Regions from separate parts of the Oceanobacillus sp. CF4.6 genome, predicted to be linked through region 4. Evidence: riboswitches for the same ligand, from Rfam matches in the RefSeq annotation. Region 4 holds a riboswitch; each other region holds the start of a gene.

Region 1 (4,677 bases), 460 kb from region 4:
TTTTTTGACTGTTCAGCGTTATTTCCAAGCTCACCAGGGACAACGCCGACTTCAACAATTGTCCCATTGATTGCTAAAGGCATTTGGTTACGGTCAAGGATTTCTCCACGTTTTGGATTAACCGTATGGATACCAATTTCGCCGCCGTCTTTCAAATCAGGAAAAATAAATCCGGGGTCCCAATTTACATACCAATTTAATTCCTCTTCTTCGTCTTCTTCACCCTGCTGGACAAGTGTTGCTTCATACTCATAAGTAATTGGTCCGGCGATCGTCTCCATATTAACGGTGAAAGGCAGTTTCGCTGTACCTTCTTCCATTGCCATTTCAAGCTCTTCTTCGTTTAATTCTTCAAAAACTATTTGTAAATCAGAAACGTTTAGATCCTGATAAATTTTTTCTGTTCGTAAAGTTGATTGATCTTCAGGATAGCTCTCTGTTGCTGCCTGAGAAAACATCCCGTACATTTCTCCAACTTCCTGTTCATTCCAGTGGTTGACATAGTCATTAAAACGCTCATTCGGTGTGACCTCTTCATCATTGGAACATGCCACAAGAACAAGTGGAATTATAAATAATAATAATATTCGTTTCATAAATTATACCCCCAACTTTTTTTCTATATATAGTATACCATCAACGATATACAAAAATTTGTACATCGAACAGAAAAGCCACGCTGTTTTATGATACACAGGTGACTTTTCATTTTACCATTCCTAATTGGCTTCCATATGATCTTTTATCTCTGTATGAATACGGTTAAACTCAGAATCCGGAACGATATAATACCAAACACCATTAATGGTTTGTCCGGAACCGCTTATTTCCATTGTGGACACATCTTTGCGTGCTCCTGCGTAACCAGTGAACAAGGTTTGTATTTTTTTCATATCTAGGTTGGTTTGTACATTGTCACCTAAAATATTCAGTATCTCTCCAACTTTGGTAATGCTATTAAAACTTGCCGCTTCATTCATGGCAGCGGTAATTACTTTTCGTTGACGATCATTTCGACCCATGTCTCCACGTGGATCTTCATAGCGCATGCGAATAAAACTTAGTGCTTCTTCACCATTTAACATAATTTGCCCTTCAGGATAGGTGTGACCATCTTGTGAGAAGGCTAGATCATTATTGATTGTAACGCCACCTAATGCATCAATTCCTTGTTGAAAGCCTTCCATATTCACCCTTGCATACGTATGAATCGGAAGGTCAAATGCTTCTTCGACAGTTTGTACCGATAAATCAGTTCCACCAAAAGCATAGGCATGATTTATCTTATCCTGTCCCCGTCCAGGTATATTCACATAAGTATCACGTGGTATGCTCAACATAATCATCGATTCCGTATTTGGATTAACAGACAAAAGAATCATTGTATCGGATCGACCCTTATCACCGGAGCGTTCATCAACGCCAAGCAAAAGAATATTAACAGAATCCGTTTCTTTAAAGATATTCTGTATTTGTTTTTGTCTTTCTGGGTCTTCATCTCTTGCCAGCGGATTGTGCATGGTTTCTACGGTAGCACCGACCTGATTCCAAACATAGAATGCTAATCCTCCAACAAGTAAAATTAATGCCAATATTATTCCACCAACCCAATAAGGCCATTTGCGTTTTTTCTTATTTTGTCTTTTCTCTGCTCTTGATACCACTCGTATTCTCCTCTGTATTAATTATGATTTCCATTATAAGACTTTTTGACTAGTAGTTACTTGTAAAAAAATATCAAATCTTGGATAAATTATATCTGAAATAGCGAATATAGTCTATGGAATTTAAAGAAATAAGTAGGTTTTTGTTTATTTAAGGTGACTGGATTTTTTGTTTATTAATAAAATAATAGTAACAGGAAGCGGTTCCATTTTTTAAGAAGTATTTTCCTATTTCATGAAAGTTTAAAATTTAAGAAGTGATTTTCCTTGTTAACTTACGGCAGATACAATGAAACTAGAATTCCAACAATTGAATAATAGTTGTATTTTCGTCAATTACAAAACTAGTCTGTATCCGACAAAAGAAGTCAACCTATTGTGTTAGTTTATATAGTATGATAGTCATATGAAATAAATGAAATCCTCAGAAAAGGGCAAACTTATCGAAAGGTAAGGGCGCAAAGTCACGGGTCTAAAGCATTATGCTAAGATGGCTGGATTGTCTGGATGAATAATGGGGGACGGATTGTGGAAAAGATTATTGAAAATGTGGCAGTTGATGAGGAATGGGTAGTCTTAATAAAGAATGCAAAAAAAATGGGAATTTCAATGGATGAGATTCGCCAATTTTTAAAAGACACAGGACAAAAGGCGTAATTTTCATGAAAAAGTGTACTCTATATAGAACTACTTACTGTAAATATGATATAATGCGCAGTGAAAGTAGGTGAGGAACTTGATCGGTGAAACGATAAAGAAATTACGCCAGGAAAAACGAATGTCCATCTCTGAATTAGCTGAAAAAGCGGGGGTAGCAAAATCATATCTTAGTTCGATTGAGCGAAACCTTCAATCTAATCCATCGATCCAGTTTATTGAAAAGATCAGTACTGTATTAGGTGTATCCGTCAATGATGTAATTAATGAAAATGAATCCATAGATACAGCAGAACTTGATAATGAATGGATGCAAATTGTACAGGAAGCAATGCAGTCTGGAGTATCGAAAGAACAGTTTAAAGAATACCTGGAGTTTAATAAATGGAAACAAAAACAAGATCATTAAGAGAAAAACCGTCAAGCCAACTGCTTAACGGTTTTTTTATGTTTCGATTTCCCCTTTTATATATATAAGGGGAAATTAATAGATGAAAATTATTGGATTAACAGATATACTATATAATAGTCTCGTTATCGTTCAGGGTGTTTTATTTCTTATAAGAAAGTTTGGTTGTTAACGATGAAAAAATATTTATATTGGCTGTTGCCGATGGGGTGGATGGGTATTATCTTCTATTCTTCAGCTACACCATATGAGCAGCAGGATATTAAACCCTTGATGGGAAGTCTGATTGATTTCAGTTTTCTAGAGCCATTTGTTGGTTGGATTTCTTTTACTTATAATCATTCCTTGGTAAATGTTGATGTACTTGGGATTAATGGCTTTATCGAATTTTTTATTCGTAAAGGCGCACATGTTACGGTCTTCTTTTTGTTAGCTTGTTTTTTCTATATCGCTTTTAGAAAATCGACTGACTTTAGAATAGAAATACGATTACTATTTTCTTTTCTGCTGACAGTTATATATGCCGTTTTAGATGAGCTGCACCAGGGAATGACACCTAATAGAACTCCATATGCCGGCGATGTCATGTTGGATAGTATTGGAGCTTTAATAGCTGTTTTTTGTATCATTAGTATAAATTGGTTTGGTAAAAGGCGAAACAGCGCCCATAAATGACAGTTTTTGTCGTATAGGTATGGTGAGGGAAAATAAATTATTTCTTGTTTCGACATAGTTCGACACGCATTTACCAAAAACTATGATACAGTTCTTTTTAATTGCAATGATAGTAACTTGGAATATGAACGAAAAGGCGGTAAGAGAATGGTAGAGCAGGAAAAATATAAAAATATGCTGCGACGAATGATTGATGAAACCGAAAAGCAAAATATTCATAGTTCGGAAGAGTTGATCAAGATGCTGATTAGTGAGTTGTCGAGCAGTAAGCGTTTGGAAAAATATGCACAATCGATGGCAAAATAAAACTGCATTCCTATAGGATGCAGTTTTGTTTTGTCATTTTTCTATATTTTATCGGTCGAAGTAACATCGATTTCAATATATTTAGATTCGATTCTTTTGATATCTGCCTGATCATTTGTTAAGTCTACCATCCAACTCTGAAAAGCTTCGTCCTGCTCAACTTTTACAAAAACGATAAACGCAACACTTTCCAAATAGTTAATTGTTTCCAAAAGATGATCCGAATTTCTTAGCACGTTTTCCAATTTACCTAGAAGGCTGTAATCCACCGTTATGGAAAAACCTTTCATAAGCTGTCTTTTTACAATACCTGTAGTTTTAATAGCTTGAGAAGTCGTACTTCCATATGCACGAATTAGTCCTCCAGCACCAAGCTTAATTCCACCAAAATACCTTGTTACAACGACTGCGGTATCCTTTAAATGCTGTTTCTTAAGCACTTCCAGCATCGGAACGCCTGCAGTACCAGTTGGTTCGCCGTCATCATTTGCTTTTTGGATTTGGTCATTTTCTCCAATAATATAGGCAGAGCAATTATGGTTAGCATCATGATGTTTTTTCTTTATTTCCTGAATAAATATTTGTGCTTCCTCTTCGCTTTCCACCCGCTTAATATAGCCGATAAATCTGGATTTCTGGATAATAATCTGGTCATTTCCTTCTTTTTTTACGGTATAATAGTTTTTTAACATCTTGATTTTCTCACCTCTAACGCACATTATAGTATATAGGTACCCTTAATATCATATAAAGAGAAGTTGTTAAAAATATATCTAAATTAGGAAAATATTTCCTCAATATAGGGAAAAGACCCTAAAAAAATGAAATGTCTATACGTATAACTATAACATAGGTTGGTGGAAAAATATGGCGGTAAAGATAAGTGAAAAGGCTTTGGACCACGTCATCGACGAAATGATCGAAGTCGTTGAAAATAGCAAGGACGAAATTTTCAATATTAGTGAA
Region 2 (4,677 bases), on a different contig from region 4:
CCAAAAACGGCGTAGAAGCAGATCATGTTTTCCATGGTGGGGGCTGTAGTGTATGTCACCATACGGGTTATCGTGGAAGAATTGCAATCCATGAAGTCCTCGTACTCGACGATAGGATGAAAAGTATGTTGCTGAACAATAAATCGACTGGCGATCTTCGTAATTATGCGAAAGAACAAGGGATGGCTTTCCTTATTCAAGATGGTTTGGAAAAAGTGAAATCAGGATTGACAACAATCGATGAAATTATGCAAGTATCCATTAATGTATAGGGTGAATTGAGATGAAGCGAGAATTTGAAAAATGGTTAATAGAAGCGTATGAAAAAAAGGCGTCGGATGTACATTTAACCGTCGGAAAAGCACCAATCTTCCGGATAAACGGGAACTTGGTCGAACAGGATTTTCCAAAAATTGTACCAGCTGATACAAGACAGATTGTGAGTCTAATCTTAACGGAAGAACAATTAGAGATCCTCCGTGTAAAACGGGAACTGGATTTTTCCTACGGGATTCATGGTGTATCCCGATTCCGGATGAACACCTTCTATCAGCGCGGGGAATTATCCTTTGCAGTTAGAATTATACCAGCTGAAATACCGTCCATCGAGCAATTAAAATTGCCGTTGATCACAAAAGAAATGGTTCATTATCCACAAGGGCTGATTCTAGTAACTGGGCCAACAGGAAGTGGAAAGAGCACGACCCAGGCTTCCATGATTGATTATATAAACCAAACCATGCGAAAACATATCATTACTTTGGAGGATCCAATAGAGTACATGTATTCGCATAATAAATCAATTATTGACCAACGTGAAGTTGGATTTGACACGAATAATTTTGTGAATGGACTGCGGGCAAGTCTTCGTCAAGATCCAGATGTGATTCTGGTCGGAGAAATGCGGGACCTGGAAACCATTTCTACAGCCATTACGGCTGCTGAAACGGGTCATTTGGTTTTTGCAACGTTACATACAACCGATGCTGTCTCCACAATTGAGCGCATCATCGATGTATTCCCTCCCGAACAGCAGGGACAAATACGAATCCAATTATCAACCATCTTACAGGCAGTCATTTCTCAACGGTTGCTCATTACAAAGGACCAAATGCATCGACGGGTTGCAACGGAAATATTAATTAATTCGTCTGCTGTTAAAAATTTGATTCGTAATGAAAAGCTGCATCAGATTCAAAATGTGCTCCAAACATCAAGAGACAAGGGGATGCATACGCTTGAGATGGATTTGAAACGATTGATTCATGAAAATGAAATTGACTTTGAAACTGCTGCTCCGTTTATGCAGGGAGGGAGCTTCTAAAGGATGAATTTTCAATATAGTGGGCGGAGAATATCGGGTCAGAAGATAAAGGGAAAGATCGAAGCAGATACGAAAAACATCGCACTCTCACAGCTTGAAAGAGATGGATTAATCATTTTTGAAATAGAGGAAACAAAGCCTTGGAATAAAGATATTATTTTACAAAACAGAGTAAAGAATAAAGATTTCGTTATTTTTCTCAGACAATACTCCACATTGATACATGCGGGGATCTCGATTTCCGATGCGACCAAAACGATGATGCAGCAGACCAACAATTACGCATTAAAAAACGCCCTGGCAGATATAGATAAACAGCTTGACCAAGGTCAGCCTCTATCCAAAGCATGCGAGCGGCATCCGAAGATTTTCCCGGAACTGCTTGTAAATATGATTCATGCCGGTGAGGTAAGCGGAAAACTGGATGAAATCCTGAATGAAATGGCAGATTACTATGAAAAGCAATACCGGAACAAACAAAGGGTAATTTCAGCACTGCTTTATCCAAGTGTGGTAGGAGTCATTACCGTTATTTTGAGTATTTTTCTGCTTGTTTTTATCGTACCGCAGTTTGTTGGCATGTTCAGCTCCATGGGTGAGGAAATTCCAACGTATACCCAGTTCGTCATCAACCTAAGTGATTTTGCAGGGAAATACTGGTGGATGCTGCTATTCGTCATTGCAATCGTCGTCGTTTTATACAAATATTTGATTCAATACGATAGAGTAAAATACCGAATGGATCTGATAAAAATGAAATTTCCTTTTCTCGGGGTACTCGTTCATAAAGGCGCATTGGTTAGGATGACCCAAACATTGAGCACACTTGTCAATAGTGCTGTACCTATTTTGCAATCGGTGGAAATTACCGAAAAGGTAGTTGGAAATAGGGTGATAGAGAATGCACTAACCCGGGCAAGGAAGTCATTGGAAGTTGGAGACTCACTGACGAAGCCGATGAAAGACCACTGGGCATTCCCAACATTAATTGTACAAATGATACAAATTGGTGAAAAAACAGGTACATTGGATCATATGCTTACTAAAGCTGCCGATTTTTATGAAGAAGAAGTTGATCAGCTTTCAAGTCGGATCAAAATATTAATCGAGCCATTGATGATTATTATACTAACCGTGATGGTTGGTAGTATTGTAATGGCAATCGTTATACCAATGTTTGGTATGTTTGAGAATATGTAGTAATTTATTCAAAATTTAGTGAAGATAATTGTAGAAATATGGTAAAAAGTATAATATAATGAAAAAGTAATAGGAGTTTAGTAGGATACGATGATGAATTACCTATATTTGGGCACTTGGGTAATTTGGAGTGAGTAGTGCAACCGGCCGACTGGAATTAATAGAAACTTAGATTAAGGAAGGCGGAGATGTTATGTTACAAAAAATGAAGAAGATGATGAAGAAAGAGAAAGGTTTTACATTGGTAGAGCTTTTGGCAGTTATTGTTATATTGGGGATTATTTTGGCGATTGCGGTGCCTAGTGTTAGTGGAATAATTACTAAATCAGAGAATGATGCAAAACTAGCAAATGTTGAGTTAATTGAAAATGCCGCGAAATTGGCTGATCTTAGTGAGTTGTTTACAGAGGGTATGTCAGTTGGAGATCTAGTAACTGCTGGATTCTTAGATGGAGACATAGAAATCCCTGGAGATAGTGATTCTGAAGTTTACACAGGTACAGTTTCAAAAACAGGCGATACTTTTACTTATAGTGGTAATGGTAAACCATAATAATAACACAAGAAGTATTCTGTAGATTTGAGTTAAAAAATGTAGGACATAAATAAATTAAAATATTATGAAATATATACGCCTTGCATCTAATATTGCAGGGCGTTTTATTCAAGTATATTAAGAATTAAGGAGTCCAAAAAAATGACCACACCCCTAACAATCCTATTCTTCCTCCTAGGCCTAATATTCGGCTCGTTCTACAATGTCGTCGGACTACGCATCCCACAACATATACCCTTCGCAAATGACCGTTCAATGTGCCCGAATTGCAAGCAACAATTAACATGGTATGAAAATATCCCTTTATTTTCATTTCTGGTCCAACGTGGAAAATGCCGACATTGCAAACAAAGCATTTCATACATATACCCAACCATTGAGCTTTTCACAGGCATTTTATTCGCATGGAGCTATTACACGCTTGGATTCCAATTCGAATTGATCACCGTATTACTTTTAGTTTCTATGCTAATGATTATACTAGTAACAGACATAACCTACATGTTGATTCCAAATAAGGTGCTTTTTTTCTTCCTACCATTTTTCATCGTGATGCGATTTGTGGTACCCTTGAATCCATGGTGGTCGGCAATCGTTGGTGCTATTATTGGCTTTGGCCTCATTTTTATTATTATTTTAATAAGCCGTGGCGGTATGGGGGCAGGCGATATGAAACTTTTCGGTGTACTTGGAATTGTTCTCGGAACCGAAAAGATTTTAGTGGCTTTTTTCCTGGCATGTGTAATTGGGTCTGTGATAGGTATGATGCTAATTCTATTTAACGTAATCGAAAGAAAGCAGCCAGTGCCATTCGGTCCATATATCGTTTTGGCAGCTTTAATTACTTATTTTTACGGGGATTCAATCATCAATTGGTACTTTAATCTACTTATATAAGCGGGTGACAACATGGGGATTATGAATAATGGAAGAGTCAATATGGTAATTACCAATCAGGTATTGCGATACAGTTACCATAAACACAATAATGTCGTCGGTATGGTCATACATGGGGAAGTGGAATTGCCTGATGGGACAATCAAGGACGGTATGATTCAAAATAAAGTCATTTTTGTTGAAGTCGTAAATGAACTTGTCCATAAGCATAAATGGAAACGGAAGAAATTATTCTTTGCTATGCCGGATGATACGATTGTTATTCGCCAATTACAAGTCCCGGCAACGTTAACAAAAGAAGAAACAGCAGGCTATGTAAAAACACAAATCGGAAACAGTTTTTATTTACCATTTTCCAATCCAGCAATTGCAATCGAATTTCTAGAAGCAGATGAGAAAAATAGAGATATTCTATTATTTGCGTATCCGAAAGATAAGATCACCACTTTTGAAGAAGCGTTTGATAAAGCAGGATTAAAACCGATGGCTGCTGATCTAACATCTTTATCCGTTTACCGTTATTACTATCTAACGAAGCAGGAAAAAAAGAATTATGTATTATTGATTCACTGGAATAAAGATGCATTGATGCTAACAGCATTCCGAAATCATAAAGCTATTTTTTCAAGATATATGAAAATGAGTATCACGAAAGATTTGGAGGAAGAGTCTGCACAGCAGTTAATCAGTGAATATATTA
Region 3 (4,677 bases), on a different contig from region 4:
ATTAATAAAGAGTTGGAACAAGATATAAGAGGACAAGGTCGGAAAATTACCTGTGGATAAGTATTTTAAAAGGTTTCTATTGTGGATAACTCTTTTAAGAAGTATGTCACCAGAGAACGCTTTTTTCGAGTTGTATGACAGCTAGAGGACGGGTTGAGATCGATGTATGACCATAAAAGAACGGTTTTTTAAGAGAAGTGACCCTACCAGAGAACGGGTTTTATTGGTTATTTACGGCTATATTTATTGGAAAGTATATCCGACACAGCACGGTTCGGCTAAAAAGTATTACCATGAGGGAACGGTTTTTTAAGAGAAGTGACCCCACCAGAGAACGGGTTTTATTGGTTATTTACGGCTATATTTATTGGAAAGTATATCCGACACAGCACGGTTTGCCTAAAAAAGTATTACCATGAGAGAACGCTTTCATTAAGAGAAGTGACCCCACCAGAGAACGGGTTTTATTGGTTATTTACGGCTATATTTATTGAAAAGTATGTCCGACACAGCACGGTTTCGCTAAAAAAGTATTACCATGAGAGAACGCTTTTTTAAGAGAAGTGACCCCACCAGAGAACGGGTTTTATTGGTTATTTACGGCTATATTTATTGGAAAGTATGTCCGACACAGCACAGTTCGGCTAAAAAAGTATTACCATGAGAGAACGGTTTTTATTCAAGCATACCCAAATAAAAAGGCAACTAAACAGGCATAAAATGCACCCCAAATTAGATTTAACTCTAACCTTTGGGGTGCAGTGCGTTATAGGGCCACTTTCTCAGTTATCGTGCTGTTCACACATCGCACGAATATGGCGCGTATATTTATCCATACCATCGTGATCCAAACGGAACTTCAAATCAGGATGGATTAAGTACCGGGTTTTGTTTTTTGACTTTAATACCATGACCGCGCCTGCTTTTTGCAAGATATCCATGTAGTTATCAATGGTTTTTCGGTTGGCATTCTCATACCCAGGATATGACCGATGTGACTCTCAGACAAATGCTTTAATGCTTTCGGATTTCGTTCTAAGGCTTCGAGCAGCGTCACTCCTTCTTGCAATATCGATTCATCTGGGTTGGATACTAAATAATAGGTTTCGATATGAAAGTAGGGCATCACGCAATGCAAGAGTCCGATCATATTATGTATGCTCGTCTTGGTTTACGATGGCGATTCTTCAATTCATTAATCTTTTCGACTTCATTAATGACATCGCTCAGTTTGTTTTGGAATAGTTTCACGAACTTTTCTCTTGGTTTTGTGGTGGTCTTCCCTTTTTGGAAATAAAGCTCGTTTAAGACGTAATGAACCACTCGTCCATCATGCGGGCTTTTAATCTTTTCCAATAACCTAATGCGTGTGAACTTATTCAGACGTTTCATGGTCTTGGTTAATTCCAGGTTCCACAAACTCGAAATCATCTCATTTGTTAATGGCTCCTCTTCTTTTTTCAACGGTGCCCCACAAAATCACACGGTAAATCACACAGCTTTTACACCCAAAATCACAGTATAAATCGCATTGAAAAAGGGACGAAGAATGTTCTCTTCGTCCCTTTTATTAACAAAATAGCTTGTTAAACTAACGCACCATTTACTTTAAGCATCTTATTTCACATATTAACAAAACGCCCTAAACAGAAGGAACAGTGAACTAAAATTCATTCTTACTTATTAAAAACATTTAAAAAACCAATACTAAAATGACTATCTTTGAAAGGTTGTGTTTTTATTGAATCAGGAAAAAAAAGTAGCCAATGAACTCCAAAAAATGATGACCGCGAACCTGGTACCAGTGTCAGTGCAGGAAGATATAAACGATTCTTTTCCACAACAAATTCTCCCGTATCATTTATAACATATATTCATTTATAAAAACAATCCCTTAATATTTTAATTAAAAAGCGAAAAAAAGGTTGAAATGTATTGTACGAACCTGCGGAGTTAAACTTGATGATTGGTTGTTTCCAGATTTCTTCTGTCAATCTCGATTTTTAAAATTTCAATAAAATCTGAATGTATTTTTTGATCTATAGCTTTGTAATATGAACGAAGTAATAAAACATCAGAAATATTCATTATCACATATATTTTCCTCTCCAGAATATTGGCAACATTATACACTGTATATCAAAAAAAGATTTTTGTTAAGTCTCTTATTATATAAAATACTAATTATACTTGAAATGCCATAGACAATTTGTGATTTGAAAGGGATCATGAGAAATCCTCTATTAAATAAAAATGATACGTCAAGTTAGGAAATGTTGTAAATTGTCGAAAAAAGTTGTTTTTATTTAGGGAATAGTTATAATGGAAGTAAGGGAAAATAATACCAGTTCAATTTCCGATAAAGGCAAACCTATTGAAAAATAGGGACGCAAAGCTACGGGTCTAAGGCAACTAAGTTTGCTATGACAGCCGGGTTACCGAAGAAGATGGTTGACGTTTGAAACGCTACCACCTTTTGAGGTGGTTTTTGTTTGGATTTTTTTAATCAAGGAGCTTTTGTGAATGCCTGTAACTAAGATAAAAGACTTAATAGAACAACAACAATTTTTCCATCACTTTCAACCTATATACAATCTAACAATAAGGAAAAAGATAGGGTGCGAGGTATTGTTCCGATCAAACCTTATTAAGAATCCGGAAGTAGTCTTTCAAACTGCTTTAAAAGTAAATCTGCTTTATGAATTAGAAAAAAGATCAACTGAGAATGCAATTACTTCATATTCTAAATCTCCATATTCACCAGAGAATGGAAAGTTATTCATCAATGTCTTTCCTTCTACCCTTGTTAACCCAGATTTCCCATCCTTTATAACGACAGTTTTATCAAAATCTAAACTCCATTAATGAAGAAATAATTTTTGAAATTAACGAGGCGGAGATTGTTTTTGACATTACCTCTTTGAAAAGTAATATATCTTTGTTAAAGAAAAGAGGCTTTCAGATAGCGATTGATGATGTTGGTAAGGGTTCTGCTTCTTTAAAGTCAATTATTGAATTAGAGCCTGATTATTTGAAAATGGATAATTATTTTGCATTTGATTTGTCCGTTTCGGAACAGAAACAGGAAATGATTAAATCCTTTATGACTTACTGTGAAAATACGAATACGAAATTCATATTAGAAGGAATCGAAAAAACTGAAGATCTGGCTGTTGCTAAAGATTTAGGGGTTTTATATGGTCAAGGATTTTTGTTGGGAAAGCCGACTTCTTTGAAAAATATGTCATAGAGCGAGGGACGATTAACATGGCAAATCTGCTAGAATTTTTTCAAGACTGGATAAGAGATAATCGGCTATTAGTAATGGAAATCATATTTGAGGGGATTGGTCGGAAAACGATCAAAGGAAGAATGATTAAATTTAATCAATATGAGAATAGCACCCTTATCTATATAGATGATACAAAAACAGTGGAGCATTTTATGATTAATCAGATTGATGAAATTACACCTGTAGAATAGCCTGATTTAGATGGTAATAATTGAGGGATGTATTAAAATTACCCTCTTTAAAAAAGAGCATAAACGTCAACCTTTGGAGCATTCAACAGGTAGGAGATGGAACTGTTGTAGATAATTAAGGAGACTGGTAAATGAATTTCTTAAAAATCTCAAAAAAACATAACCTTAATCTTATTGAAGTAAGCATACTTGTTAGTCTTAACCGTAGGTATCCTTGCCCAGCTTCCATAGAGGAAATGACAAACGATAAGACTATATATTGGCAAATTCAAGTAAGTCTCAATAAATTAAATGAAAAAAACTTGATTGAGATAAAAGAGCAAAAGTACAAGATTATAAAGTAATAACTTTATTTTCATTAAATTTAGAGAGGGAAATACGATGAAAAACTATGGTTCTTGTGTATATTGCGGAAAAATCGACCGCCTTATATCCAATTTATGTAGCGATTGTTACAACGAAGAAGTGGATAATATAGAAAAGGTAAAAGGAATATTATTAAAGTGTCCAAATTCCAACGCTTTCGATTTAGCGATAAAATCTGACATTTCTATCCATAAAATCACTCGTCTAATAAAGAAAGGGACATTAATATAGTTTGCATCTCTATGAATGCGTGTTAAAACATTTTAGCATAGAAGATGTGGTGAGAAACTGTAATTTACAGTTTAGTAATACTATGGAGTTAATCCGAGAGTTAAAAGTATTTTATGTTCATCTTTAAGTATAAAATCTTGTGTTATTGCTTACAAGAGTTTGTGTTAAACCTGTTTGAATTATTTTTAATAACCAGGAAAAGAACGGATATGGGAAGATTAAATCCTATTTTACAATTTAGTTGAAACAAAAAATATTTACCAAAACTTAACAGTAGTCATGGTTTCATTCTAGTAAAGTTGGAAAGGTGACTGTATAAAAGGAAGTGAAATTAATGGTAAACTACTTAGAAATTGCACAAGAAAATAATTTGACTCTAATTGAAGTAAGCATACTTGTTCGACTTAATCAGAGATATCCACATGCAGTATCAATGGATGAGCTATCTGAAGATGAAGGCAATCATTCACTGATAAAGCAAAACATAAATAAATTAGTATCGAAGAATCTTGCGGTTCCACGATTTCAGAAATATTTAATTAGGAAGGACCATGGTTAATAAGGTATGTACGGAGTTGTCTAGAAAGGTTAAAACCT
Region 4 (4,677 bases):
TTCTATTGGTGAATACCAAGGAAATGAGTATTACAATCGTTGTAAACGTAAAGCATTATTTTTATTTAAAATAACATTTTCCCATTTGTATACAAATATTATCCCCATTAGTAAACCCAAAATGGGGTCAGCTCACAGTCCCTAGCTACATTAAAGTGACAGCGTAGTAGAGGACTGACCCTAGGTACCTAGATTGCGGCCCCCTTTCAATAAAAAGGAATCATCATACTCTTTACCATACTCTCTCTAATACCTCTTCAATTCTTCAATCGTTCTTGGTAAATCTATTATTCCATCTCCTTTAGTTTGAATATAGTCCATTCGCTGGGGTAATTGTCATTGTTTTTCCCACTCCCAAGTCTCGCTGGTTTCTGAAGTTTTAGGTTTTGTTCCTTCGATACTTGCAATACCTCTTTTGAACTGCACCAGAAACCCCAGAATCCTTTTTATGGATTGGATAAATAACCTCATCCTCCATCGATTTGCTTTTGAATTTCCTGATAGCACCCGTGCCATGCAAATGCATTCCATTAGTGACAGGCTTACGTCTAAAAATCCGCAATGCGATCGTCAGTTTTTGCAAATAATAATCAAGGGAAATGGATTTGTCACACCATTCGCTTTTCCTTGATTATTATCGTTATAGAAAACTAAAAAGATAAAATCCAGTACTATTCTAATAAATCATTAATAAGTAAAAAACACTTTATAGTTTTACTCTTCTTGTCGATAGTATAAGTAATAGTTCAATATAACTATTTATATAGTCTATCCAATAATAGCGAACTTGTTGTAAGATAAGGACGCAAAACCAAGGACCTAAAGCTTATTTAGCTAAGGTAGCCTAGTTCCGAAGAAAGCGAATCTTAAAGGTGAGCCAGTTTCTTTGGTTCACCTTTTTGAATTTCTTTAGTTTAAAATAGTTAAGACAAGATCACACGTTTAATTAAAAAGGGAACATTAATATAAACTAGTTCCTAAAGTAATTTAGTATCATTTCATGAGATATCAATAGTAACCACGAGTGACAGAAATATTGCCCCTAGAATCCTCCGACTGAACTCTCTTTGAATTCTGTATAACATCATCTGTTATTATTTCTTCGTAATTATTTAGTTTTAGTAATAATAATCTACACTTAGGGAGGAATATATTAAATGGCAATGAGAAAATCAAAATTCCGAAATCTGTTTAAAAGAAATATATTTTCTAATAATCATGCAATTGATAAGCAATACACGAAGGGAAACGCATTAAGTACTCCCCTTCCTTCTTTGGCATGTAACCATCCAGATTTAATTATTGCTTTTTCTCTAGAAGGGGATATTGTTTCGCAAACTAGTAAAAGGCTTATAGAATTATTAGGATCTCGACCACAAACAAAAAATGATTTTCTTCATTTATTTCCAGAATCGACCTCCGAAAGATTAGATACTTTATTTAGTAACACATTAGGCGGTAAAACAGAGAATATAGAAATAGAAGTTAACAAATATAACGGTGAACAGGTTCAGCTTCTACTTACTTTTATTCCCATTCATATAAAAAACAATAGTGTAGAGCGTATTTATTTAATCATTAATGATTTAACGAAACACGCACAGCTCGAACAGTCGTTAGAACTGATGAAAAAACATTTAGATCACTCCCAGCAGATTGCTGCGGTTGGCAGTTGGGAGTATATCATTAATGATGATAAATTCGATTGTTCGAATAACTTTTTTAATACAATTGGTATGGATGAATCTGAAAATATCTCAATAGAAAAGCTTTTTACATTGGTCCATCCAGAAGATTATTCGTTGACTCGTCAAATTTTTGATGAGTCAACGAATAAAGGAAATAGCTTTTCCGCTGAATTTCGAATCCTTCATGGCAAAACAAATGAACTACGGTACATAACCGCTCAGGCTGAATGTATCAAGAAGGGTGATATTCCTTATAAATTTGTAGGGGTGATTAGAGACGATACTCCTTATAAGCGTTTAGAAAATGAATTAAAAAATAGGCTTACCAATTTACAGCATATCTATGATAACTTAAAGGCTGGAATATGGATGCGAGAAAACATAGAAGGAAAAATGGTCTTTGCTTCAAAAGGGCTAGCGGACATTCTGCAATATCCTTTAGAACAGATATATAAAGAACCTGATTATTGGGAAAAAATGGTTATACCAGAATATCATACGATGTTAATCGAAAGTATTCATTTATTGAAAAAAGGACAAATAACGCAAAATACATTCCCGATAGAATGCCCAGACGGAAAAACAAAATGGCTTCAGGAGCAGACATTTCCTTGGTTGGATGATAACGGGGAAATAGCTTATCTATTTGGAATGGTACTAGATGTCAGCGATGAATTAGAAATGCATGATAAACTTAACTTCCTTGCTTATCATGATGCACTTACCAGAATGCCGAATCAACATGGTCTTTATGATAAACTCGATACACTTTGTCAAAAAGAACATCCATTTGCTCTTATGTATTTAGATTTAGATCGATTTAGTCTTATCAACGATTCATTAGGTTATCATATTGGGGACGAGTTATTAAAGGAAGTAGCAAGTGGACTTATAGCGATTGTTCACCAAGAAGGTTATATCTCACGTATCAGTGGCACTGACTTTGTAATCGTGATTGAAAATTATCCAGATAAAGCTTCCATTTTCCATTTAGCTGAGCAATTAATGAAACATATTCAAAAACCAGTAACGATAGAAGAATTTGATATACAAATTACAACAAGTATTGGAATTAGCTTTTTCCCAGAACATGGAGAAAGCAAACTAACATTAATTGAAAATGCCCATTCTGCCTTACACCGTGCAAAAAGACAAGGGAAAAACAATTATAAGGTATATTCTGATATGAAAGATATATCATCTTATAAGAAATATATTTTGGATAAAGACATGAGAAAGGCTCTCATCAATGAAGAATTTGAAATCTATTACCAGCCAAAAGTGAATACGGAAGGAATCATTGTAGGAGCAGAGGCACTACTACGATGGAATCATCATGAATGGGGACTGGTTTCACCTGTAGAATTTATTCCCATAGCAGAGGAAAATCATTTTATTAATGATTTAGGTGATTGGGTGATAAAGGAAGTTTGCGCACGACTTAGAGAATGGAAAGAAAAAGACTTTACTTTACGCCCTATATCTATTAATATATCCCCCATTCGTTTAATGAAAAAAGGATTGGTAGAATACGTTAAACAACAGTTGGAGCTTTATCAAATTCCGGGCAACTATTTGGAGTTTGAAATCACAGAAGAATCGCTTTTAAGGTACGATAATACTGTTTTTAACACGTTAGAGGACTTAAAAAGTGTTGGTGCGACCATTGCCATTGATGATTTCGGTACAGGCTACTCTTCGTTGCAATCTTTGCGAGAAATCCAAGCGGACACCTTAAAGATTGATAAAGTTTTCATACAACATATTACTAACGAGAACAAAGTAGATGCAGCAATCGTCTCTTCTACTATGCATCTTGCTAAAGGATTAGGTTTGAAAGTGGTAGCAGAGGGTGTTGAAGAGTATGAACAATTAGAGTTTCTGAAACAAAATGAATGTGATATTATTCAGGGATATTTATTTTCCAAACCAGTTGCCTTAGAAATATTTGAACAAATGCTACAAGCTGGTTATTTATTACCGAGTAAAAAGAAACTTTCAAAGATACCTGAAATAGAACGTAGAGAGTTTTATCGATTTGAATTCCCATACAGTTTGCTTGGAAATATGACCATCACAGAAGTAAATCATCGTAAAGTAAGTCTTGGTGCAACACAAATTTTAATAGAAAATATTAGTTTGGGTGGAATAAAAATAGTATCTTTATTAAAACTTCCTATTAATTCCGATATGAAATTTATGTTTGCTTTTACCCTTATGAATGAATTGTTTGAATTAGAAGGTACATTGATATGGAAAGACGAAGCAAAAGAAGATATGTTTTTCTATGGTGTTAAATTCAACTTAACTGTCCAAGATGAAGATCGATTAGCGCCATTAATTAATCAGATGAGTGCTTTGCAACGCGCAAATAAACAAATACCTGATACAGACTTTGTTTATGAAGATTCCTTTTCTTATTTAAATAAACATCTTATATAGAATTTAAATCAACAATCCGGTTACTTTGACAGCACGGGGACGGTTCTTTTGCTTCCTCTCTCCCCTTGGACTATTAACCGTAATTAATGTTATGTTGTTATTAATCATGGAAAAGTCAAATTGATTTATTACATGATTAAAGGGGATTGCGACAAAATGACAGATCATTATAAAAGTATTCTAGTAGCTGTAGATGGTTCCAAAGAGGCGGAATATGCATTTCGTAAATCACTTGATATTGCATACGAACATCAGGGCTCACAATTAAACATCGTTAACATTATTGATACGCGCTATTTGGGACCTCTTGATAAAAAATTAGCAGAAGATGTCAAAGAAAAAACGCGGCAAAAATTAGATTGCTATAAAGCACGTGCTACAGCTTTGATTGTTAAAAATGTGAATATCATTATTGAATATGGTTCACCACGAATGATGATTGCAAATGAGATTGCTAAGTCAGTGGACGCAGACTTAATTATTTGTGGTGCTACAGGGCATACGACAGTAGAGCGCTATCTTATTGGTTCGGTATCTCAAGCCATCG

Evidence for each region. A riboswitch is a leader RNA that binds a small molecule or an ion and turns the genes downstream of it on or off. The one in region 4 is predicted to bind cyclic di-GMP.
Region 1: linked by a shared signal. The riboswitch ahead of ACHABU_RS04625 (anti-repressor SinI family protein) and the one ahead of ACHABU_RS06810 (EAL domain-containing protein) in region 4 are both predicted to bind cyclic di-GMP.
Region 2: linked by a shared signal. The riboswitch ahead of ACHABU_RS02375 (type II secretion system protein) and the one ahead of ACHABU_RS06810 (EAL domain-containing protein) in region 4 are both predicted to bind cyclic di-GMP.
Region 3: linked by a shared signal. The riboswitch ahead of ACHABU_RS09045 (EAL domain-containing protein) and the one ahead of ACHABU_RS06810 (EAL domain-containing protein) in region 4 are both predicted to bind cyclic di-GMP.

What each region holds. Positions count from the first base shown of each region.
Region 1 is NZ_JBIMEX010000002.1:198,076-202,752, reverse strand. Features, by position in the region: gene ACHABU_RS04635 (penicillin-binding transpeptidase domain-containing protein) at 1-596, opposite strand, end outside; gene ACHABU_RS04630 (LCP family glycopolymer transferase) at 720-1,664, opposite strand; cyclic di-GMP riboswitch class I at 2,088-2,171, shown strand; gene ACHABU_RS04625 (anti-repressor SinI family protein) at 2,193-2,321, shown strand; gene ACHABU_RS04620 (helix-turn-helix domain-containing protein) at 2,401-2,730, shown strand; gene ACHABU_RS04615 (VanZ family protein) at 2,905-3,405, shown strand; gene ACHABU_RS04610 (hypothetical protein) at 3,553-3,711, shown strand; gene ACHABU_RS04605 (YigZ family protein) at 3,753-4,403, opposite strand; gene ACHABU_RS04600 (sensor histidine kinase) at 4,579-4,677, shown strand, end outside.
Region 2 is NZ_JBIMEX010000001.1:438,712-443,388, reverse strand. Features, by position in the region: gene ACHABU_RS02390 (GspE/PulE family protein) at 1-272, shown strand, start outside; gene ACHABU_RS02385 (type IV pilus twitching motility protein PilT) at 284-1,324, shown strand; gene ACHABU_RS02380 (type II secretion system F family protein) at 1,328-2,524, shown strand; cyclic di-GMP riboswitch class II at 2,599-2,682, shown strand; gene ACHABU_RS02375 (type II secretion system protein) at 2,718-3,077, shown strand; gene ACHABU_RS02370 (prepilin peptidase) at 3,222-3,977, shown strand; gene pilM (type IV pilus biogenesis protein PilM) at 3,990-4,677, shown strand, end outside.
Region 3 is NZ_JBIMEX010000004.1:183,644-188,320, forward strand. Features, by position in the region: gene ACHABU_RS09030 (winged helix DNA-binding protein) at 1,147-1,464, opposite strand; gene ACHABU_RS09035 (hypothetical protein) at 1,677-1,841, opposite strand; gene sda (sporulation histidine kinase inhibitor Sda) at 1,954-2,088, opposite strand; cyclic di-GMP riboswitch class I at 2,355-2,443, shown strand; gene ACHABU_RS09045 (EAL domain-containing protein) at 2,524-2,865, shown strand; gene ACHABU_RS09050 (EAL domain-containing protein) at 2,921-3,250, shown strand; gene ACHABU_RS09055 (hypothetical protein) at 3,268-3,483, shown strand; gene ACHABU_RS09060 (hypothetical protein) at 3,615-3,827, shown strand; gene ACHABU_RS09065 (hypothetical protein) at 4,415-4,639, shown strand.
Region 4 is NZ_JBIMEX010000002.1:653,122-657,798, forward strand. Features, by position in the region: cyclic di-GMP riboswitch class I at 771-855, shown strand; gene ACHABU_RS06810 (EAL domain-containing protein) at 1,158-4,130, shown strand; gene ACHABU_RS06815 (universal stress protein) at 4,287-4,677, shown strand, end outside.